3 regions of the Mannheimia sp. genome follow, and region 1 is predicted to be linked to each of the others. Evidence: riboswitches for the same ligand, from Rfam matches in the RefSeq annotation. Region 1 holds a riboswitch; each other region holds the start of a gene.
The links. A riboswitch is a leader RNA that binds a small molecule or an ion and turns the genes downstream of it on or off. The one in region 1 is predicted to bind thiamine pyrophosphate.
Positions count from the first base shown of each region.

Region 2: it holds a riboswitch for thiamine pyrophosphate, as region 1 does, so the genes downstream of both, thiB (thiamine ABC transporter substrate binding subunit) here and thiE (thiamine phosphate synthase) in region 1, are expected to answer to the same signal.
Region 3: it holds a riboswitch for thiamine pyrophosphate, as region 1 does, so the genes downstream of both, ACJHV0_RS08290 (ABC transporter ATP-binding protein) here and thiE (thiamine phosphate synthase) in region 1, are expected to answer to the same signal.

Region 1 covers NZ_JBXGGI010000142.1:446-7,324, reverse strand. The annotation lists gene thiM (hydroxyethylthiazole kinase) at 1-544, shown strand, start outside; gene ACJHV0_RS09950 (MFS transporter) at 537-1,850, shown strand; gene thiE (thiamine phosphate synthase) at 1,898-3,409, opposite strand; TPP riboswitch at 3,471-3,567, opposite strand; gene sppA (signal peptide peptidase SppA) at 3,647-5,503, opposite strand; gene ACJHV0_RS09935 (nitroreductase family protein) at 5,608-6,171, shown strand; gene ACJHV0_RS09930 (SDR family NAD(P)-dependent oxidoreductase) at 6,173-6,879, shown strand, end outside.
Region 2 covers NZ_JBXGGI010000074.1:5,341-19,111, reverse strand. The annotation lists gene ACJHV0_RS05600 (lactoferrin/transferrin family TonB-dependent receptor) at 1-1,323, opposite strand, end outside; gene ACJHV0_RS05595 (transferrin-binding protein-like solute binding protein) at 1,415-3,175, opposite strand; gene rnt (ribonuclease T) at 3,632-4,321, opposite strand; gene gloA (lactoylglutathione lyase) at 4,404-4,811, opposite strand; gene ACJHV0_RS05580 (hypothetical protein) at 4,903-5,718, shown strand; gene ACJHV0_RS05575 (YdbH family protein) at 5,723-8,431, shown strand; gene ACJHV0_RS05570 (YnbE family lipoprotein) at 8,448-8,642, shown strand; gene folK (2-amino-4-hydroxy-6-hydroxymethyldihydropteridine diphosphokinase) at 8,639-9,112, opposite strand; gene pcnB (polynucleotide adenylyltransferase PcnB) at 9,165-10,691, opposite strand; gene dksA (RNA polymerase-binding protein DksA) at 10,745-11,194, opposite strand; gene thiB (thiamine ABC transporter substrate binding subunit) at 11,430-12,383, opposite strand; TPP riboswitch at 12,426-12,569, opposite strand; gene ACJHV0_RS05545 (amidohydrolase family protein) at 12,839-13,771, shown strand, end outside.
Region 3 covers NZ_JBXGGI010000115.1:11,991-23,589, reverse strand. The annotation lists gene ACJHV0_RS08305 (ABC transporter substrate-binding protein) at 1-703, opposite strand, end outside; gene tenA (thiaminase II) at 721-1,368, opposite strand; gene ACJHV0_RS08295 (ABC transporter permease) at 1,384-2,148, opposite strand; gene ACJHV0_RS08290 (ABC transporter ATP-binding protein) at 2,148-2,867, opposite strand; TPP riboswitch at 2,942-3,032, opposite strand; gene ispB (octaprenyl diphosphate synthase) at 3,150-4,145, shown strand; gene ACJHV0_RS08280 (epoxyqueuosine reductase QueH) at 4,248-4,994, shown strand; gene fabD (ACP S-malonyltransferase) at 5,098-6,033, shown strand; gene ACJHV0_RS08270 (hypothetical protein) at 6,051-6,527, shown strand; gene fabG (3-oxoacyl-ACP reductase FabG) at 6,549-7,271, shown strand; gene brnQ (branched-chain amino acid transport system II carrier protein) at 7,443-8,732, shown strand; gene mutM (bifunctional DNA-formamidopyrimidine glycosylase/DNA-(apurinic or apyrimidinic site) lyase) at 8,788-9,612, shown strand; gene ACJHV0_RS08250 (hypothetical protein) at 9,711-10,148, opposite strand; gene ACJHV0_RS08245 (LysR family transcriptional regulator) at 10,296-11,183, shown strand; gene dtd (D-aminoacyl-tRNA deacylase) at 11,192-11,599, opposite strand, start outside.

The sequences.
Region 1 (6,879 bases):
TGTAATTCTTGACCCTGTCGGCGTTGGAGCAACACCTTTTCGCCGTCAAACGGTTGAAATCTTGCTTAACGAAATCCAATTCACCGCCATTCGAGGCAATGCAGGAGAACTTGCCACCCTCGCAGGCGTAAAATGGCAGGCTAAAGGCGTTGATGCCGGCGAAGGCTCGCATAGCCTTGTGGAAATCGCTCAACAAGTTGCTAAACGTTATAAAACCTTAGTTGCCATTAGTGGCGAAACCGATGTAGTAAGCGATGGCTTACGCACTGCGTTACTTAAAAACGGCAGCCCAATGTTCCCACAAATTACCGCTTCAGGCTGTTTATTAAGTGCCGTGTGCGGTGCATTTTTAGCCGTTGCTGAGAAAAAACGCTATTTCAACGCACTGGTTGAGGCTTGTACCGCTTATGCGGTTGCCGGTGAAGTTGCGGCAAAATCACTCAAACCAACCCAATACGGGCAATTTGCAGTCAATCTTTTAGATGAATTAGGGGCTTTAATACCGGAAACGGTTGAGCAATATGCGGAGGTGGAATATGTCTAGCCTACAATCGAGTCCGACAAAAGTTGCCGTTGCCTCAATGGTTGGCACGGCAATTGAATACTTTGATAACTATATCTACACAATGGCTGCAGTACTGGTATTTAACGTGCAGTTTTTCAATAGTGATGACCCTGTTTCTAACCAATTAATGTCGCTTTCCGTTCTTGCCCTTGCCTTTTTCACTCGCCCGATGGGCTCGATCATTTTCGGGCATTTCGGCGATAAATATGGACGTAAACAAACCCTTATTGCCTCGCTTTTATTGATGGGCTTATCCACAGTAGCGATTGGTTTACTGCCAAACTATGCCGCTATTGGTATTTGGGCAACGGTACTGCTCTGCTTATGCCGTATCGGGCAAGGTTTGGGCTTAGGGGGAGAATGGGGAGGAGCTGCATTAGTCGCCACCGAACACGCCCCCAAAAACAAACGGGCATTTTTTGGTATTTTTCCGCAAATGGGAGCTCCTATCGGCTTGCTATTAGCCAATGGGGCATTCTACTTAGTTAATCTCATTTATGGCGAACAAGCTTTTCTGGATTGGGCGTGGCGAATTCCGTTTATTGCCTCTATTGTGATGATTTTTATCGGCTTGTATATCCGCATAAAAATTAGCGAAAGCCCAATTTTCCTCAAGGCAGAACAACAAGGGAAAAACCGCCACACGCCACTTAAAACGCTCTTTAGCAAGCATTTCAAGCCATTTATGATCGGCGTATTAATTGCCACCGCAGGCTATGTGCTATTCTACATTTTAGTTGCCTTTACCCCGATTTTCGTAAAAAGCCCTGTTGCGGTGTCTAAAGCAGGTTACGCCACAGGTTTGGGCTTGCCGGCAAATCTCTACACCCAATATTTGCTGATCACATCCGTAATTTTCGGAATCGCCATTTTCTTCTCAGGCTTATATTCCGACCGCATCGGTCGCCGTTTATTACTACTCATCGCCACAGGGGCAACCGTAATTTACGGCTTAATAATGCCATTTTTTCTAGAAAACGGCACACCAACCTCAATCTTTATTTTCTTAACCATCGGAATGATCTTAATAGGCTTAAGTTTTGGGCCAATGGCAGTCATTCTACCTGAACTTTTTCCAACAGAAGTACGATACACAGGAGCCTCCCTTGCCTACACCGCAGCAGGTATTTTAGGGGCGAGTGTATTTACCATTATTGCGGTTAAAATTAACGAAAACTTCGGCTTATTTGGGGTTGGAGGTTATTTATCTGTCGCCTCATTGTTAAGCTTTTGGGCATTGTGGCAAGTTCACGAAACTAAAGATTTGGAATTGGCGGAGATTTAACTGAAACAAATTAGGCGGAACTTACATCCGCCTAAATTATATTTTAATTACACATTTGCAAATTTTTCCAGATTTTTAACCGCTTGTTGCCAATCTGTAGCCTGCGTAATGGCACTCACCACTGCAGCACTGCCTACACCGGTGCTCATCACATTTTCAATTCTGTCTTCATTAATTCCGCCAATTGCTACCGTTGGAATTTGAAGTGGTGCAACCAGACCGACATATTTCGCTAAATTAACCAGTCCCTGTGGCTGCGATGGCATTTCCTTTGTTTGCGTTGGGAAAACGTGTCCAAATGCAATATAAGAAGGTTGAATTGCTAAGGCTCGCATAATTTCAAAATAGCCGTGAGTGGAAACGCCTAACCGCAATCCTGCTTGTTGGATAGCATTTAAATCTGCTGTGGCTAAATCTTCCTGCCCTAAATGCACACCGTAAGCCTGATATTTTACCGCAAGCTGCCAGTAATCATTCACAAACAGGCGGACATTATACTGTTTCGCAAGCTTTATTGAGCGTGCAATTTCTGTTTCAACTTCTGCAAGCGGTCGATTTTTCACACGAATTTGCAAGGTTTTTATCCCGGCAAGAATCAAGCGTTCAATCCACTCGAAGCTCTCTACCACAGGGTAAAGCCCAAGCTGATAATCAGTTGCCGCAAAAGGTTTTTTCGGCAAATTGAGCGGTGCAGAAACCAGTGCGGTTTGAGGGAAGAAATCAATATCTTCCGGGTAGCCTGTGTGGCATAACGAACTTAGTGCAGTTTGCCCTCTCCCTTCTTTTTCCGATAAACCTTTTTGTAAATACGCAGTAGCAACGGTTACGGCATCAGGCAAATCAAAACCTTTGGCTAACATTGAACCCACCGCAGAAGCATAGGTACAACCTGTACCGTGTGTATTAACACTTTGCAGTCTTGGGTGGGAAAAGGAAAAAATGTCTTGGGAGTTAAGCAGATAATCACTTACCGTTTCGCCCTGCCATTCAAAATGTCCGCCTTTGGCTAAAACAGCCTTCACACCTTGTGAAATAAGCATTTGAGCAGCAGTTTTCACATCATCAAACCTATTAATTTCAGTCTCGCTCAATAGGGCTAATTCAGTTCCATTTGGTGTAATCAGATCAACTAACGGATAGAGTTTTTCTTGCACTACGGGTAATAAAATACTGTCTGAGAGAGCCTGTCCGCTACTTGCTACCGCAACAGGATCGTAAACTACAAAGCAATAGTTTTTACTTTCTAATCGAATTTTTTGGATATATTCACATAAAATCTCAACTTGAGCCTGTGAACAAAGTAAGCCAATTTTGATTGCATTTGGATAGCCTTGCATTAATAGGGCTTCAAACTGCCGGCGGAAAGTGTGATCATCAACAGGTGTTACACAAAGCACGCCGTGTGGGTGTTGGGCTGTAACAGACGTAACCACCGAGCACCCCACTAAATTAAAATCGTGAAAGGTATATAAATCGGTTTGTAGCCCTGCTCCGGCACAAGAATCTGAACCGGCAACCGTCCAAATCACTTTAGGTTGATGGGTATTAGAAATAGACATCGCAAAATCCTCTTTTTTAAAGTTAGGGTTTGCTTGTCAGAGATGTGGCAATAGGTAAAATTGAATGTTAAAACTTGTTCCCTACGCAGGTACTAACCTACAGGTTCGACGGATCTCGCAGTTGCGATCTCAGCCCTATGGCACTCCGACAAGCATTTTTAGTATAGCTTACAAGCGGTTATTTTCCACAAAAAATTTGCAAAATTTTCTGAAAAATGAACCGCTTGTTAGCATTGATTAATTTACTTTTCCGCAATTTAAACAGTAGAGATACATCTGTTTTGGATCATTAAAACGTGAAAGGATTTCCATTTGTTTCTGCGATTGCTTCAGCACAGGTAAATCAAACCAGTTAGTTAGACTCACTTGTAGCTGAGTTTTGAAATCACGAGCAAGCGTGCCAAATAGGCTGTCGTCTTGTTCGGCAAACCATTGTAAACCGAATCGCTCAACCTTTGCTTTGCTCTGTGCTTCACGTTTTTGATTGATTAGATCAGATAAGGTAACAAAAGCCACATTAAAATTGCCTAACTCATCAACTAAACCGTGTTTTAGTGCATCAGAGCCTAGCCAAACTTGCCCTTGAGCGACCTTATCTACCGCCTCTTTTGACATATTTCTGCCACGAGAAACCAGCTCTAAGAAACGGTCATAGCCATTTTCAATGCCGATTTGCAGCACTTCACCTTGCTCTTTCGGTAGGCTTTTCAAACCGATTGGCTCTGCCAATGCAGAGGTTGCAATGCCATCTTCACTCACGCCTAAGTTTTTAGCTGTTTTTTCAAAGGTTACCGCTAAACCAAAAATGCCGATTGAGCCGGTGATGGTATTTGGGCTGGCAATAATTTTATCGCTGGTTGCCGCAATCCAATAACCGCCTGATGCCGCCATTCCCCCCATTGAAGCAACGACTGGCTTACCTTCTTTTTGGAATGCTTCTACTTCTTGGCGAATAAGCTCTGATGCCATCGCACTTCCACCCGGACTATTAATACGTAAAATCAAGCCTTCTACGTTTTTATCGGCTCTTGCTTCTTGCAGTAATTTTACAATAGTTTCACTACCCACGCCTGATTGGTCGCTCTCGCCTGTTATAATTGCCCCTTCCACATTTACAACGGCAATTTTAGGGACGTTGATATCAGCAAAACGGTCATTTAGCTCAAGTTCATAGTCTGAAAATTCAATGTGGTTATACGCTCCCTCACTGTTTTCACCAAATTTTTCGATCAATTTTGCTTTGCTTTCTTGGTTAGACACTAGCTGTGTTACCCACTTTTGATTTATGGCGAACTGAGCATCATCGCCTTTTGCAGCTTTATATTTTTCAATATAGTTTTCGGCAGATAAATTAATTTCTTTTGGTTCAATTTTACGGTTGTGAGCGATCATTTCCACCGTTTGTTGCCAAGTACCATTGAGCCAACCTCGAGCATTTTGTTTAGCCTCTTCAGACATATCATCACGCATAAAAGGCTCAACTGCTGATTTGTAAGTACCTACACGGAAAATATGTGCTTCAGCTTCAATTTTATCTAACAAGGTTTTGAAATAAGTATTGGAATAGCTTAAGCCTTGAAGCTCCACAGAACCCGCTTTATTTAAATAAATTTCATCGGCGAATGAAGCAAGATAATATTGCTTTTGTGAATATTGCTCACCAATAGCAATAACCGGTTTGCCTGATTCTTTGAAGCTATTAATTTCATTACCAATAAAATCTAAAGAGGAAAAATCAGCATTTTGTAAATTATGCAAATCCAGCACTAATCCTGTAATTTGCGGATCATTTTTCGCTTTGCTAATCGCTTGCACTACATCAAAAGTTGAAATTTTAAAGGGCTCGGCTCCGCCTAGTTCAGATTGAAGCAAGCGGTAGAAATCAGTAAATTCTTCGCGATTATCCACCAAATAACCATCTAAATTTAAACGTAACGCCCCTTGTGTAAAAACAGGTTTTTGCGTGTTTTGCGAGGAAGCTATAAACCCAACCACAGGCACTAAGAATAGAATAAATAAGATAAAAAAGAGATTAATAACACACTCTCTAATACAGCGAAACATTTTATAAATCGCTTTTAGCATATTTAACATCATAAATCCCTAAAAATAAAACAGTCGGCACAGTATAAAGCAATCACGGAATGAATAAAATATGCTATTCTTAAACCAAAAGAAATTCATAAAAGGTAATGTTTATGCAAATCTTAGATCTATTACATCATCGCCGTTCTAATAAAAAATTTGGTGATAAAGCCCCAACTCCCGAACAACTTGAACAAATTTTAAAAGCAGGATTGCGAGTGCCTGATCACGGCAAATTAAAACCTTATCGTTTTGTGGTGATTGAAAAAAGCGGAATGCCACAACTTTGCGAGCTCTTCAAAGCTGCGGTTGAAGAATTTGATATGGGCGAAGAACGTTTGAAAAAAGCGGAAAAGTTATCTAATCAAGCCCCTATGATCATTGGTGTAATTGCTAAGTTAGATCATAGTATTGCAAAAGTACCCACTTGGGAGCAGATGATAACTGCCGGTTGTAGCAGCTATGCCATTCAACTAGCCGCAAATTCACTCGGTTTTGATACGGTTTGGATCACCAATAAATGGGTAAATGGCTCAGCTCTTCGCTCTGCTTTTGGCTGTCAAGAACAAGATCAAGTGATCGCCTTAATTATGCTCGGCTCGCCTGAGGAAGAAGGCAAAATCGCTCTCGCTCCGGAAAGCGAGAGTTTAGACGGTTTTGTAAACTATATAAGATAAAATGAAAACAATTTTAATCACAGGTTGCTCTTCCGGCATTGGATATGAGACTGCACATCATCTCAGAGATGCAGGCTGGCGAGTGATCGCCAGCTGCCGAAAAGAACAAGATGTCGAGCGGTTGAAATCAGAAGGATTTGAATGCCTTTTGCTTGATGTAACCCGTTCAAAACATATCCAAAATGCCTTTCAATATATTCAAACAAGCGGTCAATTAGATGCGATTTTTTGCAATGCTGGCTATGGTCAGCCCGGCTGTGTAGAAGATGTACCAAAAGCTGCGTTGCAAGAAATTTTTGAAACCAATGTGTTTGGGGCTTGGGAAGTTATTCATCACGCAATGAAAATCTTCCGAGAGCAAAATCACGGTAGAATTCTAATCAATAGTAGCATTTTAGGCTTTGCGGCGATGCATTATCGTGGGGCTTATAACGCGACTAAATTTGCCTTAGAAGGGCTTGCTGATACCTTACGTTGCGAGCTGCACGGCTCTAATATTTATGTTTCGCTGATTCAACCCGGTCCGATTCAAAGTAACTTCCGCCCAAACTCAGTGGCAAAATTAGAACAATATATTGATGTGGAAAACTCCTATCACAAAGCCCTCAACCAGAGCCAATATCAACGTTTAACCACCAAAGGCAATGCCAATTCTTTTACCTTACCGGCAACTGCCTGTGCTAGAGCCTGTTTAAAAGCACTGAATGC
Region 2 (13,771 bases), on a different contig from region 1:
ATTTTCCGGCTTATATTGATAATTGAAACCTAAACGACGTTTATGATGATGTTCATCAAAGAATTTTACACGGCTATAACGCAGCCCGTAAGGGATACTTCTATCAAATACTAAGCCATCTAAAATATTATTACCTTCATAAACAGGGTTCTTACTCCATAGATTATCTAGCTTGATATTAACATCATCTTTTGTGTAGTAAGCCGGCGTTTGCATATCACGTATATCATAACGCTGCTTCGTATCTTCTAAAACCGCACCAAGATAATGAGAAGAGTTAAAATGATAACCTAACTTCACGAAAACAGAATTGCTCTTATAATCCAAAGGATTTGGTGCAATACGCTCTTTACCTGTATATTCTTTAGCAGATAACTGCTCTGTACGATAAGGAATTTGCTCAATCTGTTTACGCTCTTCAGAAGTATATTCCGGTGCTTTTCTAAACGGGAAATTATCACGATTCAATTTAACGCTTGCTCGTGGGGTGCAATCCAATGTTGGACAAGCATCCTCTACGATAAAAAATGATCCTCCAGGAGCATTTTGTGCAGACCCGGGGTAAAGATCATAGCGATTTTCAAAACCGGTGATACGTTGAATATTATGATGTAGTTTATTGGCTTCAGAGTGAGTTTTAGTCTCTTTACCGTTACGATGGGTCGCAATCACAAGGGCTTCAAATCCGTTGGCTTCTCCCGCAGCGGCAATAGATTGTAAAAAATGGCTATTTTTGCTGGTATAAGCGGTCTTAGTATCTAATCCCCACTGTTGTCCATCTTTAATTACATCCTGAGCATCTTTACTGCGAAAACTAATTGCTCCACCGAGAGCACCAGAGCCATATTCAGCAGAGCTTGCCCCTTTGCTTAATTCAATTGAGCGAATATTCTCATATTCGATTTCATTTATCGCCCCACCATTAGCACTTGAGCCAAGAGTATTATAATGCTGTGCTTGTGGTAGACCATCAACTAACATAGCAACTCGGTTTTTATCTACTCCTCGAATAGCATAACCACTACTAGCTCCTCTACCTTGTTCAACAACCGAAATCCCGGGATCATAGCGAGTTAAATCACGAATCCCAAGAATTTGATTTTTACTCATCTCACTATAATTTTTAACAACTTTTCCTAATCCGGTTACTTCGTTTTGACGCTCGTGAGCGTAACGACTTTCTGTTACAATAACTTCGTCTAAAACAGCTACATCACTATTTTCTGTCATTTTTTCATTTTCAGTCGCCGCACTATATGAATGGGAAAGTGCAAACAACACCGCTGACGCAATGGTTGAATAGCGAAAATGATGATATTTCATTATCATTAAGTAGGATCTCCTTTATTTAATTTTGCAAATTTTTATAAAAAATAACCCGCTTGCTTAAGTGAAACGAGCGAAGAAATTATGATTATTTTTCTATTTGACGTTTACCGCCAAACATAATACTGACTTTATCTTTATCCGTTTCTGCACTATGTACAATACCACCTAATTCAGTTGCTTTAGGACCATAAAAACCCCCTTCAAATTGGGTATTGATATGAACTACCGTGCCACCATTGGTACTTTTCGGATCAAGATTAAAACCAGAATCACTCGTTTTGGCAGTCCCTGCAAAACCATTAGCCTTCACTTCACCTTCAAGTGTTAGCATTGGACGTTCTTCAACGCCATCATTAGCAATCAATTTGCCATTGATTTTTTTATTGGCAAAATCTACATCAAAGAGTGAGCGAGTACCACTTTCACTATTACTTGGTGATTCAGCTCCTACCGGACCGGATTTGCTATGAATTATCCCATTCCAAGTTCCGCGATATTGCACCATTCCGCTTGGTAAATCCATCACAGCTGTACGTTCACCCACCAAATATTGATGAGCACTATCATTATCGTTTTCTACATTGTAAGTCCCAAATTTGACATAGTCTAAATTATTACAACAAACTGAAATTCGATACGTTTTACCATTTATAGTACGGGTAACCACATCATCAAATTTCATTTCGGAAAAGCTATTTTTACCTTCTGCGATAAGAGGAATTTGCTGATTATTAATAATCAAATGTGTCGCATTCCCGAAAGTATCCATTTCAGTTTTACTCAAGTCTTTCAAGTTAATTTTGAGAGCATCAAAGGTTCTTTCGCTATCATTTTCTTTTGCATCCCGTTTGCCTGCAAAAACAACAAATATTGACTTATCATCCGCTAAGAATTTACCGGCGAGTTCTTGAGCCTCTCCGCCAAAAAATCCGCCTTCAAGGGTAGTAGAACTTTTACCAAAATAAGGATCATCGGGATTTTTTGCATTTGCTTTACCTGCAAAGCGATTGCCTTTAATTTTGGCATCTATGTAGTACATTGGTTTAATTTCTTGCTCTGTAGTACGACTAACATAACCATTACTTACTAATGTTCCAGTTAAAGTTTTATTAGTAAAATCAGCAGTAAACTCGCCTGTATGCCCCATTGGTTTCGTAGCATCATCAACATTAACATCGTGCCTATTTTCCGGCGTAGCGCCAATGTTTATACCTGCTGCTGAATTATTAAAATACTTGTTATCTTTCCCTTTTCTTGCATCAGTAGTAAAATCCCAATATCCATTATAAGTAGCTTTTTGGGCTGGCATTGCTTTTGCAGGCTCAGTACCTAAATAGTAAACATACCCATGTGCACCTATTCTAAAAATATCTTTAGCCTCCCTTTCAGGTTTTGCCCCAGAGTGCAATACATAACCAGAACGGACAAAATTAAAATCTCTAGTATGTAGTTTGTGATTACCATCATGAGTATGACTAAATCCGTCATCACTACTACCGTACGCTTTTACCTCTTCTTCATACGGAATTTTGGTTATATCTCCAGTAATCTCCGTTATATCACCAATAGGAGCGACTTCTTCTCCCCCTTTCGCAAAAGGTTGTAAATTACGACGCGGAATTTTGGCTGAAAAACCAAATCCCGGTTTCAATAGGGCTTCCGCTTCAGTACTATTTACTGTACGTCTTGCATTGCTATTATCATCTTGTAAACTTGGTTTTTGAGGTACATTTGGCGTATGAGATTCAGCTTTGGATGATTGAACATCAAAGCTTCCACCATTTGCTGAGCAAGCAGTAAGTAGTGCCGCATTAAGCAGTACAAAACCGCTTTTAAGTTTAAACATAGCGTCTCCTTTAAAAATAAAATAAAAACAAATAAAATAATAATCATTATCATTTTATTTGTTATATAAACTAATGTAAAGACTTGGACTTATTTTGTAGTACTTTAATGCTTTTTTAGTTAAGTAGGTGAGGCTGGAGATAAGGCTAACGCTTTGAGTACAACTAATTGATTTTTAGATAATAAATTAAGAGGCTGACAAACCGCTATTGCTGTATTAAGCGATTCGAAGTCAAAAGTCGAGTTTTCAATCTGAAAGTGCGGGTAAGTTTTAGATAACTTGCAGTTTGAAAGATAGATTGTATTTGGTCATAAAAACCTGCCCCTTAATCAGTTGGTTGTTTAGTCCAACTTTAGGGCAGATTATTACCCAGCTTTTTTATGCTCTACAAGCGGTTAATTTTCCATAAAAATTTGCAAGAAATTTATCCATTCTATTGTTTTTATGCAAAACGTGTTATTTGCTTGTATCTTCATCAACTTGCAACAGCGGAAACCCACCTAAATCTTTAAGGCGATTCACCATTGCACAAAATAACTCTGTGGTTTTTTCGGTATCGTATAATGCACAGTGGGCTTGGTGTCCGTCAAAACTAATTTGGGCGGCTTGGCAGGCTTTAACTAACACCGTTTGTCCGTACATAAAACCTGCAAGGGTTGCAGTATCAAACATTGCAAAGGGGTGGAAGGGATCACGTTTAGCATTAATCCTTTTAACCGCTGCCTGTAAAAATCCCTGATCGAACGCAGCATTGTGAGCCACAATCACCGCACGTTGGCAACCCTGCTCTTTCATCGCTCTACGCACCATTTTAAACATTTCGGGAATAGCGATATTTTCTGCCACCGCACCTCGCAATGGGTTATCAATATCAATGCCGTTAAACTTTAGCGACTCTGGGTTAATATTCGCCCCTTCAAACGGTTTGATATGAAAATGGCATTTTTGGTCTTCCACTAAGTAACCGTTTTCGTCCATTTTAACCGTAATTGCCGCCAGTTCTAATAACGCATCAGTTTGAGCATTAAGCCCCGCAGTTTCAACATCAATCACAACGGGCAAATAACCACGAAAACGATTTTTTAATAGATTATAATCGGTTGGTGGTGTAGTCGATTGAGAGGTAGATTCAGTTATATTTTCCATTTTTATTTCAACTTAAAAATACAAGCGGTCTGATTTGCAAAATTTTTTACAAATCCGACCGCTTGTGAATAGATAAAAGGAATTAGTTTCCTAATGCGGCTTGTGCGTTTTTGTTTTCAATAAATTCGATTTTATAACCATCCGGATCTTCCGCAAAAGCAATAACCGTTGTGCCGCCTAATACAGGACCCGGCTCACGGGTAATTTTACCACCTGCCGCACGCACATCTTCAATCGTTTGATAAATATCATCAACACCTAATGCAATATGACCATAAGCAGTACCTAGCTCGTAGCTATCCACACCCCAGTTGTAAGTCAGCTCAATAACTGCACTTTCGCTTTCGTCAGCATAGCCTAAGAAGGCTAAAGAGTACTTGTATTGCTCGTTCTCACTTCTGCGTAACAAACGCATACCTAACACTTCGGTATAGAATTTGATTGAACGCTCTAAATCTCCAACGCGTAACATTGTGTGTAAAATTCGCATATTTTCTTTCCCCCTTGAAGTTAAAAAATCTTGCGTATTATGGCATAATTTGAGCTTAAAATCATTTTCTTTCCATTTTTTAGGATTATTTATGGCTCACGATCACGACAGCCCATCAAAACTTGAAATTGCCACACACGCAGCCCTGCCGATGGTGTTAATGCTATTTATTGAAATGGCACTTAATTTTTACGCCTCTCCGGATAATGCTATTTTCATCTCCCCTTATTTATTGGCGTTTTTTGTTACCTCTTTCATCGCCATTTTAGTATTATGGAAAGGTGAGATTTGTCGTGGGCAAACCAGCCGCTTAACCTTTATTCTGCCTTTTTTACTGATTTTTGCAGTCGGAAATTTTATTTATTCGATTGCTTTCACACCTAAATATAACCCAATGGCAATTGCAAGTTTTGCTGCCATTTTATCTTGCTTGATCTATTTTCGTTTGCCGGAAGATGAAACGCTCTACAACACGTTGATGTATTGTGGTTTTGGCATTGTGGCAATCGGCATTATTCAATATTTAGCAATTTATTGGATTGAACTGCCTTCACTATTTAACGGCATTCGTGCCAATAATTTTGCTCAAGTGCTGCTTGGCATTTTACTCGCTGGCTGGTATTTAATGTTAGCAAAAAGCCGTTTAGAGGTTTTCTTGAAATTATTGGTAAAAGCCGCCTTAATTGTCTTGATACTTAACTACTGCTGGTCAGCATTTGTGTTATATCAACATTTGCAAATTATGCCGGAAATGCCATTGCTCTCATTCATTCTTTATTTTGCTGCACAATTTGTGATTTTGCTGATGCTGGCGTGGTTACTACTTGGAAAAAATATCAAAAATCCGACCGCTTGGAGTGTCGCTACAACCCTTGCAATCTTATATCCATTCGCCAATGTAGCCTGATTTTATGAAATGGGTATTACGCATTTTCGGCATACTTACCGCAATATTCATTGCGGTGATTGCCTTTTTATGTGTGCCTAATACCCAACTTGCTACTCCCATTAACTGGATTTTACCGAAAGAGTGGAAAGTGAAAATTCCACAAGGGTTACACCTAAATTGGCAAGGTTCATCAGTTTCACAATTTCAACTTTCTTATCGAGATTGCCCGCTGATTAGTGCAGATAAAACAGATCTCACTTGGATTAAGCAAAACCACCTATTTGTTGAAAAATTAGACATTGACTCCCACTGCTTATCACTCTTTCCCAAATCGGAAAATAATTCCAACACTTCGCTAAAAGCATTACTGGCGGTGATTCCTGATGGCGAAGCAACTATCCACTCGCTTAATTGGAAAAATCTCCCGGAGAATTTTAACCCAAGAATTATCCACTTGTTAGAACAACAAACCGCCTTGAAAATTTCCCTGTTTAATGGAGAAATCAAAGCTACATTAGCTCAACAAGCGGTCGATTTTTCCGCATTTTTTACAAATGGGAAATTGAATGCCGATTTAACTTACCAACCAAGCAAGCAAGAGCAACATAAGCTTACACTTTCTGCTGAAATTGAAGATAATTTCCTTACGCTTCCACACACTCTTTCAGCAGAATATTACTGGCAGCTGCCCGATGAAATCATTACAACCAAAGCCTTACAAAACGGGCATTCAACCTTGAATTGGCAGAAAAACGCCCAACAACAATTTGAAGGAAACTGGCAGGCAAGCCTTAGTACTGAAAATGATAAGCTCAATTTCCCTTTTCTGTTTGACGGCAAAAGCCTAGAAATCAAACAAGGGCGTTTTGATTGGAGCTTAACCGAACGTTTTCCGCTTCACGGCTTTGTTACAGCAAAAGTTACTCCACAATCTTTTACCAACCAGCCATTTTTGCCGCTTAAAACGGCTATTCGTATCAGCTTGCTTTCCCAAAACAGTTTAGGAAAAGGCAATATTGTGATCTCCAATTCAGAGGGCGAAATTACCGAACAAGGGCTGAATTTACCACTACGTTTGACAGGTAACATCAAGCACGGTAACTTTATTTTATACAGCAGTATTCCGCTGGATTTTCAGGGTAATTACGATGATTTAACCTTGAAGTTTTTACCCACTTCCCTGCTTCGTTTGACAGGGAAAGAGCGTTATTTAACGATTGATGATTTACGTTTTCCGCTTGCCGGGATCAAAATAGATAAACAAGGTATTCACGGGCGATTACACGCCATTCTTCGAGGACAAAGTCCTGACTTTAAAAATATTGAATTCCATTTAGATGGACAAGCTCAAAATTTTAAAGCAGGAGCGTTAGATTTTTTCCAAGATCCGAAAGACCCAAAAGCCGTTAAAGATAGCTGGAAATGGCGAATTTGGGGAAACTCCAATCTTAACGCTTTTAACAGTAAAGTAAATTTAAGCGGTAGAGGGCAATGGCATAAAAATACGGTGCAGCTTAACGAACTGAAGGGCGATTTATCCTCTGTGAGGCTTGATGGCACAACTATTTCCAAAACAGAGCTAACCAACGCCCAAACAATACAATTTAATATCAAAAAATTCACGCTTGACGGAGCTATTCAGCTCAAATCACCTGAAATTAAGTTTGATTACGGTGGTCTGCTACCAAAACCACAAGCAAAACTTGCTTTTAACGGTGAGTTAGAAAATCTTAATTTCAAAGGTACAGTAAATACCACCGAACTTGGTCCGCTTAAATTATTTGCTCGCCGCCAATTAACCGCAGATGCCAGCCAAATTATCGGTAAGCTATATTGGCTAGAGCAGTCTGCACAAGGCTTTCAACCTCTTTTTCCATTCCGTAGCCAATGGATAATTAATAACGGCACAATTCGTGGCGAAACGGCATTTACCGCCAGTGCAGAAAAAGGCTTAATTGCAGGCGGGCATTTAACCATTCGCAACGGAGGATTATCCTTACCAGATGGCGAGGCAAAAGGCATTGAATTTGCTCTACCTTACCGCTATCAAGATGGACGCTTTCATTTCGGTGTAAAAAAACCGATAGATGTCAAAGTCGCACAAATCAAACTCGGCGAGTTAGCCCTTGATAATGCCTCAATGAAAATTAATGGTTACTACCCTTACACTAAATCTAAACCATTGAATTTAAATCAATTATCCTTTAATTTATTTGGCGGTAAACTCAATGTAAAACGCTTCGCCTTACCGCAAACCGAAATTGCTTATCTGAATTTAGAGCGGTTAGATTTTGAGAAAATTTTGCAATTTATGCAATATCAACAAATCGATCTGAAAGGCAAAGCCAACGCTACCTTGCCATTTTGGCTAAGCGGCAAACCTTGCTACATCTGCGATGGCTTACTTACCCAAGCGGAAACCTCTTATTTAACCTTTACCCCTGAATTGCTTTCAGAAATGAAGAAAAGTGGTTACACCGAGCAAATTTTGTTACATTTAGTGGATAAAAGCACGATTAATGATTTTCGCAGTCTGATTAATGTCGGCTCAAAAGGCGATTTAGTGTTGGACGGAAAATTAAAATTATCGTCTAACCAAGATCAATCCAAAGTGAATTTAAACTATAATCACCGAGAAAATATGTTTGATTTGTGGAAATTAATTAACTACAGCTCACAATTTGAGCAAAAGCTAGAAAATTATCTCTACCAAAAATTAGATGATGAATAAAAATAACGGAAGAAAAATGAAAACAGCCTCATTTTGTTTTGCAATTTTTTTGCTAAATTTGACCGCTTGTACACCCAAAGTGCAGCTCGAAACGCCTGCTGATGGGATAACCATTAATATGAATGTAGTGGTAGATCACCGCATTGATGTGAAGATGGACGAAAAATCCCGTGCGGTGATCACGAAAAGTGAAAATAAAACGAAAAATTAGTTAAAGGTTGCCATTTGGTGATCTTTAAATTGCTGATAAATATCGGCTAATTTTTCCCCTGTTGGTAATACCAAATTCGGGCTTAAATCAAACATCGGCACAATCACAAATTCACGATTTTTCATCTCAATATGTGGCACGTCCAAACGCTCGGTTTGAATTTGCTCATTGCCGTATAAAATAATATCCAAATCCAACGTCCGCTCGCCCCAACGGCGTAAACGCACTCTGCCCTGTTCATTTTCAATGCTTTGTAACTTATCTAGCAATTCAGTTGGCGATAATTCGGTTTCAAATTTCGCTACGGCATTCACATAATCAGGCTGATCTTGCGGTCCAACAGGTTTTGAGCCATAAAATGGGCTAATTTCAAAATGAATTGCAAATTTTTTCAATTTTTCGACCGCTTGTTTAAGCTGTTCGAGAGGATTATCAAGGTTTGAGCCTAAGGCGATGTAGACAGTTTGCATAATTTTCCTTTCCTAAAAAAGTAGGAGCGAAAGATTTTTCGCCCCTACAACATTATTCAGTTTTAGATGTTTTCGTTTTTTTCTTAAACGTTCTACGGCGGCGTTTTTTCTTCGCTTCAGGCTGAATATTAGGCAAATGACGAACCGATTTTAACAACTCACCACGTTGCCCCTCATTGCTGAATTGGTATTCGTGCCACCAAGCAGCAAGTTCAATTAAATCGCCACCTTCAATTTCCGCACGCATCACTAACAAGTCAAAGCCTGCACGGAATTTGATATGTTCCAGCGTTTGTTGCGGGCGGTTGCCACTACGTTTCATCATTTGGAATTGCAATGCCCAAATATCACGAATAACCGAAGTATGACGACGATGCAAGGCGATAGCTTTGCAGCTATCTGCCAAGATGTCATTTGCCGCTAACATCATTGCATCGTGGCTGTTGAAACCACCTTCATTTTTAAGTTGTTCCATTTTTTCACGCAATGGATACCAAAGCAGTGCAGCAAATAAGAAAGCTGGATTAACAGGCAATTGATCTGCAATGCGTTCATCTGTTGAGGTTAATGCTTTATTAATCATACGCTCAGCATTTGAATCCCCTTTTGGGGTGAAAAACGGCGTTAATACAGGGAACAAGAATTGCCACAAATCGTATTCACGTAATAATTGATAGGTTTTTAGCCCTGCTCCTGTTTGTAATAATTTGAGCGATTCATCAAACAAACGAGCTGCCGGGATATTCGTTAAAAGCACCGCCATATCACGAATTGGAGCTTCTGTTGCTTTATCAAGGAACATATCCAGCTTCGCCATAAAACGAATGGCTCTGATCATACGCACAGGGTCTTCTTGGTAGCGGATTGCAGGCTCGCCAATGAGCGATAATTTGCCTGCTCGTAAATCCTCAATACCGTTGAAGAAATCAAAAATCAAGTTACGTTTGGTATCGTAATATAACGCATTGACGGTAAAATCACGGCGTTCGGCATCGTCTCTTAATGTGCCGTATACATTATCACGCAATAGCATTCCTTCATCGCTTACTTTCGAGATTTTGTCATTGCTGTGGGAAGCGTGCCCTGCTCGGAAGGTTGCTACCTCAAAAATTTCACGCCCGTAAACAATGTGAGCTAAGCGGAAACGACGACCAATCAAGCGGCATTGTCTGCCGAAAATACGTTGAATTTCTTCCGGGCGAGCATTGGTGGCAATATCAAAATCTTTTGGTTTTTTTTCAAGTAATAGATCACGAATACAACCACCAACAATATAGGCTTCAAACCCGGCAAGATGTAATTTATCTACAATCGAAAGAGCATTTTTAGGGAAATCCTTCGGACTAATCCCATATTGAGCTGCACTTACCGTGAATTTTTTATGTAGGAGATGAGAAGGCACATCTGTTTGATGACCTTTACTGCCTTTTTTATGGCTTTTTTGTTCTGTTAATTTAGGGGCTGAACGTTTAGAGCGACTGGATTTAGTTGTTTTCTCCGCTCTTGGTTCAACTTCTGGCTTATTTTCCTTCTCTTGCTTTTTTGGTTTGGAAAATAATGACTTAATATAATTAAAAATAGTACACCTCTAAATAGTAAATGCCTCTTTAAAAGAGGCATTATGTAACTTGATTATAAACCTAGCTGCTTCTCGCGAATTTCAGCTAATGTTTTGCAATCTATACATAAATCTGCAGTTGGGCGAGCTTCTAAGCGTTTGATGCCGATCTCAACACCACAGGTTTCACAAAAACCGTAATCATCTTCTTGAATTTTATGTAACGTTTGCTCAATTTTTTTCAACAATTTACGTTCACGATCACGATTACGAAGTTCTAAACTAAACTCTTCTTCTTGACTTGCACGATCGTTAGGGTCAGCGAAGTTCGTCATATCTTCTTGAAGCTGGCTTTTTGTGCGTTCTGCTTCTTCCATAATTTGACCGTGCCACGCTTTCAGAATTTTTTTGAAATGCTCACGTTGAGCTTCATTCATATACTCTTCATCTTTTGCCGGCTCATAAGGCTCAACACCTGCTAATGCTAATAAACCAAGAGAGGTGGTTTTAGCCGTTTCAGTCATAGATTACTCCTTGTTTGGAATTTTATTGTTAAAATTATATCCCGAATACAACCTAACTTCCTTGTAACTACATTATACGAAAAAATCAACATCTTCGGGTTTTTAGTAATGGCGGCTATAAATAACACAAAATCGAATGACTAACAAATAAATTTGCAAAAATTTTGCATTTATATTGATTTATTTGCTCAAAATTATAGCCGAATTTACGTTCGGCTATCATTCTGTTTATTTCTTACCAGCTTTTTGACCAATCGGCGAGCCATTTTTGAATCGTTTCATTAGAGGGCGGAGTAAATTCTAATGTGTTGTAGGTTGGCATTTCTGCAAAAGCAGGATCAACACCTTCCGCTAAAACAGGGTTCATTACATTATGGTAAGAAATAATATGTTGCGACTCAGGCTTATGCAAAAATGCTAAAAATTGATTTGCTAACGCTCTTTGTTTAGTCGTTTTTACAATTGCCGCATTTTCTACTTGAACTAAATGCCCTTCCTCAAATGGAGCTGCCACATATTTATCGGTGTTTTCGTGCCACTTATGATATAAAGGCGATGTAGTATAACTTAATACTAAATCCGATTCCCCTTTTAAGAAAGCTCCATAAGTTTCAGACCAACCTTTACCGACCGTTACGGTATGTTTTGCCAATGTTTTCCAAGCCGTTGGAGCTTCATCACCATACACTTGATTTACCCACATTAAGAAACCACGTCCAACGCTACTGGTTCTTGGATCTTGGTAGATAATCTTTAAGTCTTGGCGTTCAACCAGCTCTTTCAAACTTTTCGGCGGATTTTTCAACTTTTCTTTATCGTAAATAAAGGCATAAGAGCCTGTATCATACGGAAAGAAAATTTTATCTTTCATCTCTAATTTGGTTTTTGCCTCAAATTCCGTGAACAACCCTGAATTTTCAGCTTCAGTTTGCAAGAAATTATCAATGCCTAAAACCACATCGGCTTTGGTTTTTTCACCTTCTAAACGCACACGGTTGAACATTGTTACACCATTATCAAACGGCATAAATTTTAAATCACAGTTACACTCTTTCTCAAAATTTTGCTCTAATTTTGCAGCCGGACCATATTCAGAGGCAAACGAACTATAAGTGTAAACGGTAAGTGTTGGTTGGTTGGCAAAAGCGGTGGAGGTAAGTAGTGCCAATGAAGATAAAATCAGTTTCATAAAAAGTCCTTCTAAATTACGTTGATAGAAGGATTTAAGAGGCAAGTTTGCTATCTCAAATCCCTACGCTGATATTAATCAGATCAGGTTCTATGGGTATTTCTCAGCCACAAGCGGTCGGATTTTAGAGAAAATTTGCAAATTTTTAAGCAAATTAAACCGCTTGTTGCACCCCAATGAGAACGCTTTATTGTAAAAAGTTTGTTGCTGAATTTCAATATTCGCAAACGTTTGCTATTTAGCAAAAAAATCATTATACTACCCACCTAGTTCAAACAAGGAACTAGAAATGAATTATCCTACTTTAATAATGACTCCAAATTCTACGCAGCTACGCATCGTTTCACGAGGCGTGGCTGTTTTTTTATTCATTTCTAAACATTAAAAATCGCTCTTAAAGGCGATTTTTTTATGATACTTAATCTACATTGACAATATTGAAAGGAATAGCATAGATGAGCCAATTGATTCGTACCCTAAAAGGTCATATTCGTGATGAAATCATTAAAAAAGGCGGCTGGGTAAATGCTCACGCTCACGCAGATCGTGCATTTACAATGACACCCGAGAAAATCACTGTTTATCAAAATGCGAATCTACAACAAAAATGGGACTTGGTAGATGAAGTAAAACGTAATTCAAGCGTAGAAGATTACTACCGTCGCTTCTCTCAAGCGATTGAATTGATGATTTCACAAGGGGTTACTGCATTCGGTACTTTTGTAGATATCGATCAGGTATGTGAAGACAGAGCCATTATTGCCGCTCACAAAGCCCGTGAAGTGTATAAAAACGATATTATCTTAAAATTTGCTAACCAAACCTTAAAAGGAGTGATTGAGCCAACGGCGAAAAAGTGGTTTGATATTGGCTCTGAAATGGTGGATATCATCGGTGGATTGCCTTACCGTGATGAATTAGATTATGGCAAAGGCTTGGAAGCAATGGATATTTTAATGGAAACTGCCAAATCACAAGGTAAAATGTTGCACGTTCACGTCGATCAATTTAACTCACCAAAAGAAAAAGAAACCGAGCAACTATGTGATAAATCAGTTGAACACGGAATGCAAGGGCGAGTTGTCGCTATTCACGGTATCTCAATTGGGGCTCACCCAAAAGATTATCGTAAAATGTTGTATCAAAAAATGCGTGATAGCCAAATGATGGTGATTGCCTGCCCGATGGCGTGGATTGATAGTGGTCGTAAAGAAGACCTCCAGCCGTTCCACAACGCTTTAACGCCTGCGGATGAATTAATTCCTGAAGGCATCACAGTGGCAGTGGGGACAGATAACATCTGCGACTATATGGTGCCACTGTGTGAAGGCGATATGTGGCAAGAGTTAAGCCTACTTTCTGCGGGTTGCCGTTTCACTAACTTAGAA
Region 3 (11,599 bases), on a different contig from region 1:
CTTTCTCTAAAGCGGTCAAAAAAGCAGAAAATTTTGCATCTTGTGCTTTGTCTTTATGAGCAACTAAAATCAATTCATCATAAGCAGGGACACCGTGTTCTTCAGGGAAGAAGGCTTTCCCTTTTTGATGTTCTAATGCAAGTTGATTTAGCTCGAAATTACGAAAAGCCCCAATTACCGCATCAACTTGCCCCGAAAGTAATGATGGCGAGAGCGACCAGTTCACATTGATTAACTCAATATCATTTTCCTTCAAACCAGCTGATGAGAGCATTGCTTTAAGTAACGCATCTTCAAATCCGCTAACGGAATAGCCAATCTTCTTACCTTTCAGATCGGCAATGGTATTGATCTTGCCGTTATCCAGCACGACAAGACTATTCAGAGGAGTGGCAACCAATGTACCTATACGGCTTAGAGGCAAGCCTTGTGCCACTTGTTGTTGAAGTTGCGGCTGATAATCCACCGCTAAATCTGCCTTACCTGCGGCGACTAATTTGGGTGGCATAGAAGGATCAGCCGGTTCAATAATTTCAACCTCCAAACCTTGTTCGGCAAAATAACCTTTCTGCTGTGCCACAATAATGGCAGCGTGGTCAGGGTTTACAAACCAATCTAGCATTAGGCTGATTTTTTCTTTTGCCATAACGTTGTTGGCTGAAAGTAGAGCCGCAACAGCAAATAAAGTACGATGAAGTTTCATAAATGTCTCCTTTTTAGTTAGCTTAAATCCAGCCCCATTTGCCAAAATGCGGCTTCCATACGACTGGCAGTATTGAAAATTTGTTGTAATTCAGCTTTTCGTGTTTCATTTAAAGGTTCATAGAGTTTAGCCAAATAATCAGCAAAGGCTTGGCTGTCTTGCTGAAACTCACTTGACGCGTAAGTATCAATCCAACTTTGATAAGGATTATTCGCCCCAGAATAAGGAGCAATGCGGCGAGCAATTTCAGCATAGCCAATCGTACAAGGAGCAAGAGCGGTATAAAGCTCTGCTAATCCGCCTTTCATTCCGCAATCTAAAACATAACGAGTGTAGGCAACACAAGCTGGAGATTCTTCCGTTGCAAATAGTTCTTCCTCTTTAATGCCCCATTGCTTGCAATAATCAATGTGTAATTGAATTTCGCTCAGTAATCCTTCATTCATTTTTTGGGCGAAATGAATATCTTCAAACCGTTCAGCCTTGAAAATACCGAGTGAAATTGCTCGGCTATATTGAAACAAAAAACGATAATCTTGCTTTAAATAGTGTTGAAAACAGTGCTTGGGTAACGTGCCATTAGCAAGTTGTTTCACAAAATCGTGATCGATATAATCAAGCCAATATTGCCCTGCTTTTTCGGTAAGTCGTTGAATAATAGACATAAATTCTCCTTATCATTAATGTAAATGTACAGCCCAAGGTACAAGGCGTTTAAGTAATTTATCGGTAACAAAGTAGAGCAATAATGCAATCACAATCAAAATAAAAAGAGCGGCAAACATCAAGTCTGTCTGCATACGAGCGTTAGCGTGGAGCATTAAGTAACCTAAACCTTGTGAAGCACCAACCCATTCCCCCACAATCGCCCCAATAGGCGCAACCGACACTGCAATGCGTAAACCTGAAGCCAGTGATGGCAAAGCAACAGGGAGCTGAACTTTAAATAACATTGCAATAGGTGAAATCTCTAAGGTTTTTGCCAAATCCAACCAAGTTTTTGGTGTATTGCGTAACCCATCAAAACAGGCAGCAGTTACAGGGAAGTAAATAATCAGCACCGTCATCACAATTTTGGAAGCAAGCCCATAGCCAAACCACAGAACGAGAAGTGGTGCTATAGCAAACACAGGAATAGCTTGAGAAATAACAAGTAAAGGCAGCAAGAATTTAGACAACTGCTTATAGCGAGTCAGTAACAATGCTGAGCCTAACCCGAACAAAAAGCCGAGCAGCAAGCCTAACACAATTTCCAATAACGTGATTTGGGCGTGAGTAGCAAGAAGCGGTGCATTTTCAATTAACTTTTGCCAAACCGTAAGCGGTGAAGGCAACATATAAGCAGGCATTCCACCAAAACTAACCGCCCCTTGCCACAATAAAAGCAAGCAAAATGTAATCACAAGCGGTCGAAAAAGTGGAATTTTTTGCAAAAAGGAACGCATTACTCTCCTCCGCCGGTTAATTCATTAAATAATTGTTGCTGTAATACCCATTGCCGGTGATTGTTAAGTTCTCGTGGTCTGTCGCCTTCTAGGGCAATAGTTAGAGCAATTTCAGCAGGTTGATGACGTAAAATGCAAATTTCATCGCTTACACGAATTGCTTCTTGCGGATCGTGCGTAATCAACAACACCGTTTTATCTCGCAACAGCTCAACGGCAAGGGCTTGTAATTGATGGCGAGTTACTGCATCAAGGGCGGAGAATGGCTCATCCATTAAAATGAGATTTGCCTCTTGCATTAACGTGCGAGCTAACGCCACTCGTTGCCGCTGACCACCCGAAAGTTGATAACAACACTTATGCAAATGCTCACCTAGCCCGACTTGCTCAAGCAGGCTTATCGCTTTTTCTTGGCTTTCTGCTGATTTTTGCCCACTTAAATGAGCCTGTAACTGAACGTTGTCAATTATTGATAACCACGGATAAAGCGAGTCGGTTTGAGCTAACCACGCAATACGAGTGTTGGGATCAAAAGAGATTTCGCCCGTTTGTATCGCTTCGCTTTCTAATCCTGCAATAATGCGTAAAAGTGTTGATTTTCCAACACCACTTGCTCCTAACAAACTGGTCCAACTTCCTTTTTTAAGTTGAAAATTGAAATGTTGAAATAGCACCTGCTCGCCAAATGTTAAGCAAAGATTGCGGATTTCAATGTGCATAATGCCTCCAAATCAACGATTTAGAGTAAGGCAAGAAACGCGTGAAAAAGACGAAAGAATAGAGATAGGGATTGAGTTTGGCATCATTAGTTTCCTACGGCAGTATTAACTGAATCAGGTTCACGGGTATCATCTCAGCTGAAAACAGCACCCCGACTAAAATTAGCTCAAGTCTAAGAAAATTTAGCCCAATATGCAAATGCTTTCTGAAATTATTCTTTTTGAAGACGGCTGATTTAGGGTAGAATGTAGAGCAAATTTTACCTAATCAGATGGAAACAAATGGCTACGCAATTAACTCTCGAACAAATTCAAGCCCTTGCAAATGAAGATATGCAAGCGGTAAACGCAGAAATTTTGGCTCAACTTAATTCGGAAGTCTTATTGATTAACCAGCTTGGGCATTACATTATCGCAGGTGGTGGAAAACGCATTCGCCCGTTAATTTCCGTGCTTGCAGCCCGTGCGTTAGGTTATCAAGGTAAAAAGCATATTACGGCGGCAGCCTTTATTGAGTTTGTACATACGGCAACATTATTGCACGATGATGTGGTGGATGAATCCGACAAACGTCGTGGGCGAGATACGGCAAATTCTGTGTTTGGCAATGCAGCAAGCGTGTTAGTGGGCGATTATATCTACACTCGCTCGTTCCAAATGATGACAGATTTAGACTCGCTTCGTGTATTAAAAGTAATGTCTTCAGCAACCAATGCGTTGGCAGAAGGTGAAGTTCAGCAATTAATGAATGTGAACGACCCAAACACCACTGAAGCAAACTATATGCGTGTGATTTACAACAAAACCGCACGTTTGTTTGAAGCTGCGACTCAATGTGTGGCAATTGCCGCGGAAGCAAGCGAAGAAATCGAAAACGGCTTAAAAGATTACGGTTGTTATTTAGGCACGGCATTCCAACTTGTTGATGATATTTTAGACTACTCCGCCCAAAGCGAAAGTTTAGGCAAAAACGTGGGCGATGACTTTGTGGAAGGCAAACCAACGCTTCCGCTCTTACACGCAATGCACGCAGCAGAAAAAGCAAGCAAAACCGCTCAAGTGGAGCTGATCCGCAATGCAATTGAAAACGGTGGTGAATTGGAGCAAATTCCAGACGTTTTAGCCATTATGACGGAACACAAATCTCTCGACTACGCAATGCAAAAAGCCCGTGAAGAAGCCCAAAAAGCGGTCGATGCGTTAGCGGTATTGCCTGAGAGCGAATATAAACAGGCATTGATTTCACTAGCGTATCTGTCGGTAGATCGCTCTTATTAATTTGCAAAACATCAGATAAATTTAACCGCTTGTAGGGGCAAATGATATTTGCCCCATAACCTATAATTCTTTTGGGCAAATGTTATTTGCCCCTACATAACAATGACAGAACAAAACCAACAACCCCAAGAACATATTGAAAGCGTGCGTGCTAGACGCAGAGCTCAAAATCAAAAAAAAGACCCAAACGCCCCGTTTGTGCGTGAGAAATTAACTCTTCCGAACGGACACAACAAGTTGCTGCTGCACTCTTGCTGTGCCCCGTGTTCGGGCGAAGTGATGGAAGCAATTCACGCCTCCGGCATTGAATTTACCATCTATTTCTATAACCCGAACATTCACCCACTCAAAGAGTATCTCATTCGTAAGGAAGAGAATATCCGCTTTGCTGAAAAGTGGGGTATTCCGTTTATCGATTTAGATGACGACTACGAAAACGACCGCAAAGAGTGGTTTAAAAAAGCCAAAGGGATGGAATGGGAACCTGAACGAGGCATTCGCTGCACAATGTGCTTCGATATGCGTTTTGAAAAAGCGGCAGAATACGCCCACAACAACGGCTTCCCGGTCTTTACCAGTTGCTTAGGTATTTCTCGCTGGAAAGATATGAACCAAATCAACGACTGCGGACACCGTGCCGCCGCCAAATTTGACGATGTGGTTTACTGGGATTACAACTGGCGAAAAGGCGGCGGCTCACAGCGAATGATCGAAATCAGTAAGCGTGAACGCTTCTATCAGCAGGAATATTGCGGTTGCGTTTATTCCCTGCGTGATAGCAACAAATGGCGATTAGAAACTGGGCGTGAGCGAATTGAGATCGGTAAACTGTATTATTCGCCAGATTAATCTACGACAAGCTGTCAGATTTCACCAAAAATTTGCAAGGTTACATCGTAGGGGGAAATTGCAATTTTCCCCTACAGGTTACAATTTAAAAGAGGAATAAAAAATGTCAAAATTCGCTATGGTTTTCCCAGGTCAAGGCTCACAAGCAGTTGGAATGCTTGCAGACCTTGCTACACAATATCCAATCGTAGAAGAAACCTTCAAACAAGCAAGTGATGTGCTTAGCTATGATTTATGGGATTTAGTTCAAAACGGCACAGCGGAAGATTTAGGTCAAACCCAACGCACTCAACCTGCTTTATTAGCCGCATCGGTGGCGATTTTCCGTGTATGGCAAGAAAAATACCCTGAATTAAAACCGTCTGTAATGGCAGGTCATAGCTTGGGAGAATACTCTGCCCTAGTTTGTGCCGGCGTGTTAAACTTCCAAGATGCCATCAAATTAGTTGAATTGCGTGGTAACGCAATGCAAGAAGCCGTGCCGGCAGGCAGTGGTGCAATGTATGCGATTATCGGTTTAGACAATGAAGCGATTATTAAGGCGTGCGAACAAGCAGCAACTGAAACAGGTGAAATTGTTTCAGCAGTAAACTTTAACTCACCGGGGCAAGTGGTGATTGCCGGCACAAAAGCGGCAGCAGAAAAAGCAGGTGAATTATGCAAAGCGGCAGGGGCAAAACGTGCGTTACCATTAGCAGTGAGCGTGCCTTCACACTGTGCGTTAATGAAACCGGCGGCGGAAAAATTAGCCGCAGCATTGCAAAATATCACGCTAAATCAACCGCTTGTACCTGTTATTAACAACGTGGATGTGGCAGTTGAAAGCGATGCAGATACCATCCGCAACGCACTTGTTCGTCAGCTTTATAGCCCTGTGCGTTGGACAGAAACCGTTGAGAAAATGGCACAAGATGGCATCACAACGCTTTATGAAATCGGTCCAAACAAAGTATTAACCGGTTTAACAAGCCGTATTGTGAAAGAGTTATCAGCACAAGCGGTAAACGATGTTGCCAGCCTTGAGGCAGTTCAAGCCTAATTTCAATGAGCGATAAAATGAGCAAAGAAACTTTATTTATGCTGTTCAGTGTATTGATTGCCTTAGTCATAGTGCCTGCCAGCTATATGTTTAGTAATGTCGATCCGCTTGAAAGTAGTTCCATATTTAAACAATTTGGTATGCTTTCGGTTGCCGCTGCTTGCTCATTTTTAGCTTACTTTTTGGCTATTAATCCGAAAATTCGTCGAGCATTTATCGGCGGGGCAGCACTTACTACCACGGTTATTCAAGCGTGGGCTATTTATGGCGTGTTGTTAAGCAAAGGTGATCCAAAAGGTGCGGTGGTTTTATTTCAAATTTATTTATTAAGTAGTTTAGGATTATTGCTCGTCTCAACAATATGGGCGTTTGCTCGCCCACGTTGGATTTATCCACAGCAAGGTTCAGCAGTTAAATATGCGTTATTCGGTGGTTCAACCACTGTGATAAACTACTTTATTATTCTTTTTATTTTTTATATTTTAACGCTTTAATCGTCTTTTATAGGAGAATGTATGAGCAAAATCGCATTAGTTACAGGTGCAACTCGTGGTATCGGCAAAGCAATTGCCGAAGAATTAGTCGCAAAAGGCTATACCGTTATTGGTACAGCAACCTCTGAAAAAGGTGCGGAGTCTATTTCTGCTTACTTAGGCGAAAATGGCAAAGGTTTAGTGCTAAACGTGGCAGATGCAGAATCTATTGATTCTGTGTTAAAACAGATTAAAGAAACCTTTGGTGATGTGGATGTGTTAGTGAATAACGCAGGCATCACCCGTGATGGTTTATTAATGCGTATGAAAGATGATGATTGGTTCGATATCATTCAAACTAACCTTACATCAGTTTATCGTTTGTCTAAAGCTGTTTTACGACCAATGATGAAAAAAGGCGGTCGTATCATCAGCATTGGTTCTGTAGTTGGCTCAATGGGTAATCCGGGTCAAACAAATTACTGTGCGGCAAAAGCAGGCTTAGTGGGTTTTTCTAAATCATTGGCGAAAGAAGTGGCGAGTCGTGGCATTACGGTAAACGTCGTTGCACCGGGCTTTATCGCAACCGATATGACCGATGAACTAAACGAAGATCAACGCAATGCAATCTTAAGTCAAATTCCGGCTGGCGAACTTGGCTCTCCACAAGATATTGCAAAAGCAGTGGCATTCTTAGCCTCAGATGATGCACGTTATATCAACGGCGAAACCATTCACGTGAATGGTGGGTTATATATGGGTTAATATTTCCTTTCTATTTTGTTAAAAGTCGGCAATTTGCCGACTTTTCTTTTCTAAAAACACATTTTTCCACAATATCAAGCGGTCTTTTTTTGCAAGAAGTTTGCAAATATGGCACAATTCTCCCCTTATTTTTTAATGTCTTTCCTTTTTAATTTTTAAGTAGTAATTATTATGACTAAAAATACCTTCATCGTGGGCTTTATGCTCTTTGCGATTTTCTTTGGGGCGGGTAACTTAATTTTTCCGCCAAAACTCGGTTTAGATAGTGGCGTTGATTTTCTGCCTTCTATTATTGGCTTTGTGATTACCGGTGTGGGTTTGCCACTGCTCGGAATTGCCGTGAGCGGTTACTATCAAGGTGGTTACAAAGAAGCCTTGAGCAAAAATGTTCACCCTTATTTTTCTCTGCTATTTTTAATGGCAATTTATTTAACTATCGGACCATTCTTTGCCATTCCTCGTACAGGGGCAACGGCTTACCAAATGGCAGTTGTACCCTTTATTGGTGAAAGTAGCACAGTTTCTTTATTGATATTTACACTCGTTTATTACTTGATTGCGGTATGGTTCAGCTTAAACCCATCAACGGTAGTAGATAGAATCGGGGCAATCTTAACCCCTGTATTGTTAGTTGCGATTTTAGCATTAGTTGTTAAAGCGGTTATCTTATTAGGCGGAAATGAATTGCCTGTAGCTGCAACTAAAGCTGATCCTGAAACCCCTCTCTTTACAGGTATTGTTGAAGGTTATTTAACAATGGATGCTCTAGCCTCGATTACTTTCTCTGTGATTGTGATCAGTGCAATTAAGGCGAAAGGTATCGGTGGTAAGGACTTAATCAAGCAGACTTCAATGGCTGGGGTAATTGCAGCTATTGCATTAGCAGCAATTTACATTTCTCTTGCGTGGATTGGTAATCACTATCCGATTAGTGCAGAAACTCTCGCAGAGCTGAATGCAAAAGGTCAAAACATCGGTACATTTATTCTTAATAGTGTCGCAACTGATACCTTCGGTGAGTTTGGTCGTACGCTACTGGGCGTAATTGTAACGCTTGCCTGTTTAACCACTTCAATTGGGTTAATCGTAACCACAAGCGAATATTTCAATGAAGTATTCCCGAAAATTTCCTATAAAGTGTATGTATTAATTTTTACGCTTATTAGCTTTGGCATCGCTAATCAAGGCTTAGATTTTGTTATCTCAAAATCAGTGCCGGTATTGTTAGTGCTATATCCTATTGCGATGACGGTTATCTTCCTAATGTTTATTAACATCTTTATTAGACTACCATTACTGGCTCAACGCTTGCCATTAGCACTGGTTACTATTGTGTCCATTTTATCCGTTGCCGGTGTGGAAGTGATAAACGCTCTGCCGTTGAAATCTATTTCAATGGAGTGGATTCCGTTTGCAATTGCAGGTACAGTAATTGGTTATCTATTTGGTAAAAAAGCCTAATTAACAACATTTAGGGTGCGTTTATAAACGCACCTTTTTACTATAAGGAATAAAAATGCCTGAATTACCCGAAGTTGAAACCAGCGTACGAGGCATCGAGCCTTATTTAAAAGGACAAACAATTAAGCAAATAATGGTCCGCCAACCTAAACTACGCTGGGTAGTTAGTCCTGAGCTGTCTCAAATGGAAAATGCAAGAATTGAAGCAGTAGAAAGACGAGCGAAATATCTTATCATCCGCACCGACAAAGGCGATATTTTAGTTCATCTAGGAATGTCCGGCTCACTTGGCATTTTGCAAGAAAACCAACAAAAAGAAATTGGCAAGCACGACCACGTCGATCTTATTACCCAAAACGGCACTGTTTTACGCTATAACGATCCTCGCAAATTCGGCTGCTGGCTATGGGCAGAAAAGGCTGAAAATCACGAACTACTACGTAAACTTGGACCTGAACCGCTTTCAGACGATTTCACACCCGATTATTTATTTGCAAAAAGTCGTAAAAAAACGACCGCTTGTAAAACCTTTATTATGACAAATGAAGTAGTTGTGGGCGTTGGAAATATCTATGCGTGCGAAAGTTTATTTATGGCTGGTATTCACCCTGAGCTTGCAGCACAAAATCTGACTAAAAAGCAATGCGAGCGTTTAGTGAAAACCATCAAAGAAGTGCTAACTAAAGCCATTATTCAAGGTGGCACAACGCTCAAAGATTTTGTCCAACCTGACGGCAAACCCGGCTATTTTGCTCAAGTGCTACAAGTATACGGACGAAAAGGGGAAGCCTGTAATGATTGTGGAAAACCCATTGAAACCAAAGTGATTGGGCAACGTAACACTTACTTCTGTCCGAAATGTCAGAAATTGCCTAAGTGATTTTGATTAATCGCTAATATAAAAAAGGTCATATTTGCAAAAAAACTTACAAATATGACCGCTTACTACTAAGGAACTATGAAAAAAATTATTTAGGATTAAAGATAACTTGCTACGTTAAATAATACGGCTTGTTTAGCTGCACTTAACTCATTTTGATGAGCCGCAGTATCTAACGAAGTAATTAATTTACTGATTAGAGTTGAACGAGCAGACACCATATCTCTTTCACGAGCATTATCTTGAGCATCATATTGATCTACAAAGCTCTCTTGTACTGTTCTTTTTGCATTTTGTGCGAATTCAGCTGCTTCATTCACTAACGCTTTGAAATTTGCAAGATTTTGCTCTGTTTGCAGATCAGCTAAACGGCTTTTTAGTTGGTCTGCATAATAATCATAATTATCTTTTTTTACTTCAGTTAATTTATATGTCTTTCCTTCAATATCTACATATCGTTGAATAGTTGCCGCATTTGCTGTTGTAGTTAAAGCTGTACCAAGTAAAATTGTGCTGATTAATGTATTTAATTTCATTTAAAAAAATCCTCTATATATTATCTATTTGTTAAGTCAAACGACATCTTGTCGTTGATGTGGAGCATTATAGAGGTTAAAAATAAAATGATAATACACAAAAAAGTTGATAGACTATTAACCTTAAGTTATTAATTAAGGAAAACTATGCCAAAACGTGAAAATTATAATGATCTCTATGCGTTTCTATTAGTCGCCAATGAAAAAAACTTTAGCAGAGCAGCGACCAAATTGGGGGTTTCATCTCCTGCACTCAGCAAAACAATTCGTTTATTAGAAGAACGGCTCGGTTTGCAACTATTTGTTAGAACAACAAGGCAGGTTACACTTACCCAAGCCGGGCAACAACTTTTTCGTACCGCTGAAAAAAGTTTTACTAAGCTCGACCAAGAATTAGATTCACTGGCTCATTACCGTGAAGCACCTAGCGGTTTAGTGAGAATTAATGCCGATTTACACACAGTTCAACAGCTATTGCTGCCTAAATTGGCTCATTTTAAAGAAAAATATCCTGAAATTCAGATTGAATTAATCGGAGCAAATCATTTTATCGATATTATTCAAGAAGGCTTTGATGCAGGAGTTCGATTAGGAAGCTATGTTGCTGAAGAGATGATCGCAGTCAAAATCACAGAGCCTATTAAAATGACGTTAGCTGCGACCCCAAACTATTTCACAATGCACGGCTTTCCAAAAGATCTTCAAGAGTTAGCACAATATCAATGTATCGGATATCGCTTAAGCAATAGAGAACTTTTTTCTTGGGAGTTTGAGGATAATGGCGAAAAAATTAAGCTTACCCCAAATTGCCGTTGGATTTTCAACAGTTCACAGTCTGCCAAAGATGCAGCTCTTTTGCATTTAGGCTTAGCATATTTGCCTGAACATTTAATAGAAACAGAGCTGGCAAGCGGTCAATTAATTTCTATTTTTAACCAAAGTTGCATCACTCTGCCATCTCTTTATCTGTACTATCCGCATCGTAATGTTTCACCTGCACTACGAGCGGTCATTGATACCCTAAAAATCGCCTAAGGGTAAAATTACACCTGCAACCAAAACGTAACAGGTCCGTCATTTTGTAAGCTAACTTGCATATCTGCGGCAAACTGCCCTGTCTGGGTATGGATTTTAGTTGCTGCTTGTTGATGAAAATAGTCATATAAACGCTCTGCATCAATTGGGGCAGCTCCCTTTGAAAAACTTGGACGTAAACCTTTGTTCGTATCTGCCGCAAGGGTGAACTGCGAAACCACGAGTAGGCTACCGCCAGCTTGCTGAACATTCAAATTCATTTTATCTTGCTCATCAGAAAACACTCGGTAATTCAGCACTTTTTCTAATAGCTTATCGGCTTTAGCTTCATCGTCATCTTTTTCAACGCCAAGCAGAACCAATAAACCGTGCTGAATTTCGCCAACAGTTTGCCCTTCAACCTCAACCTTTGCCCA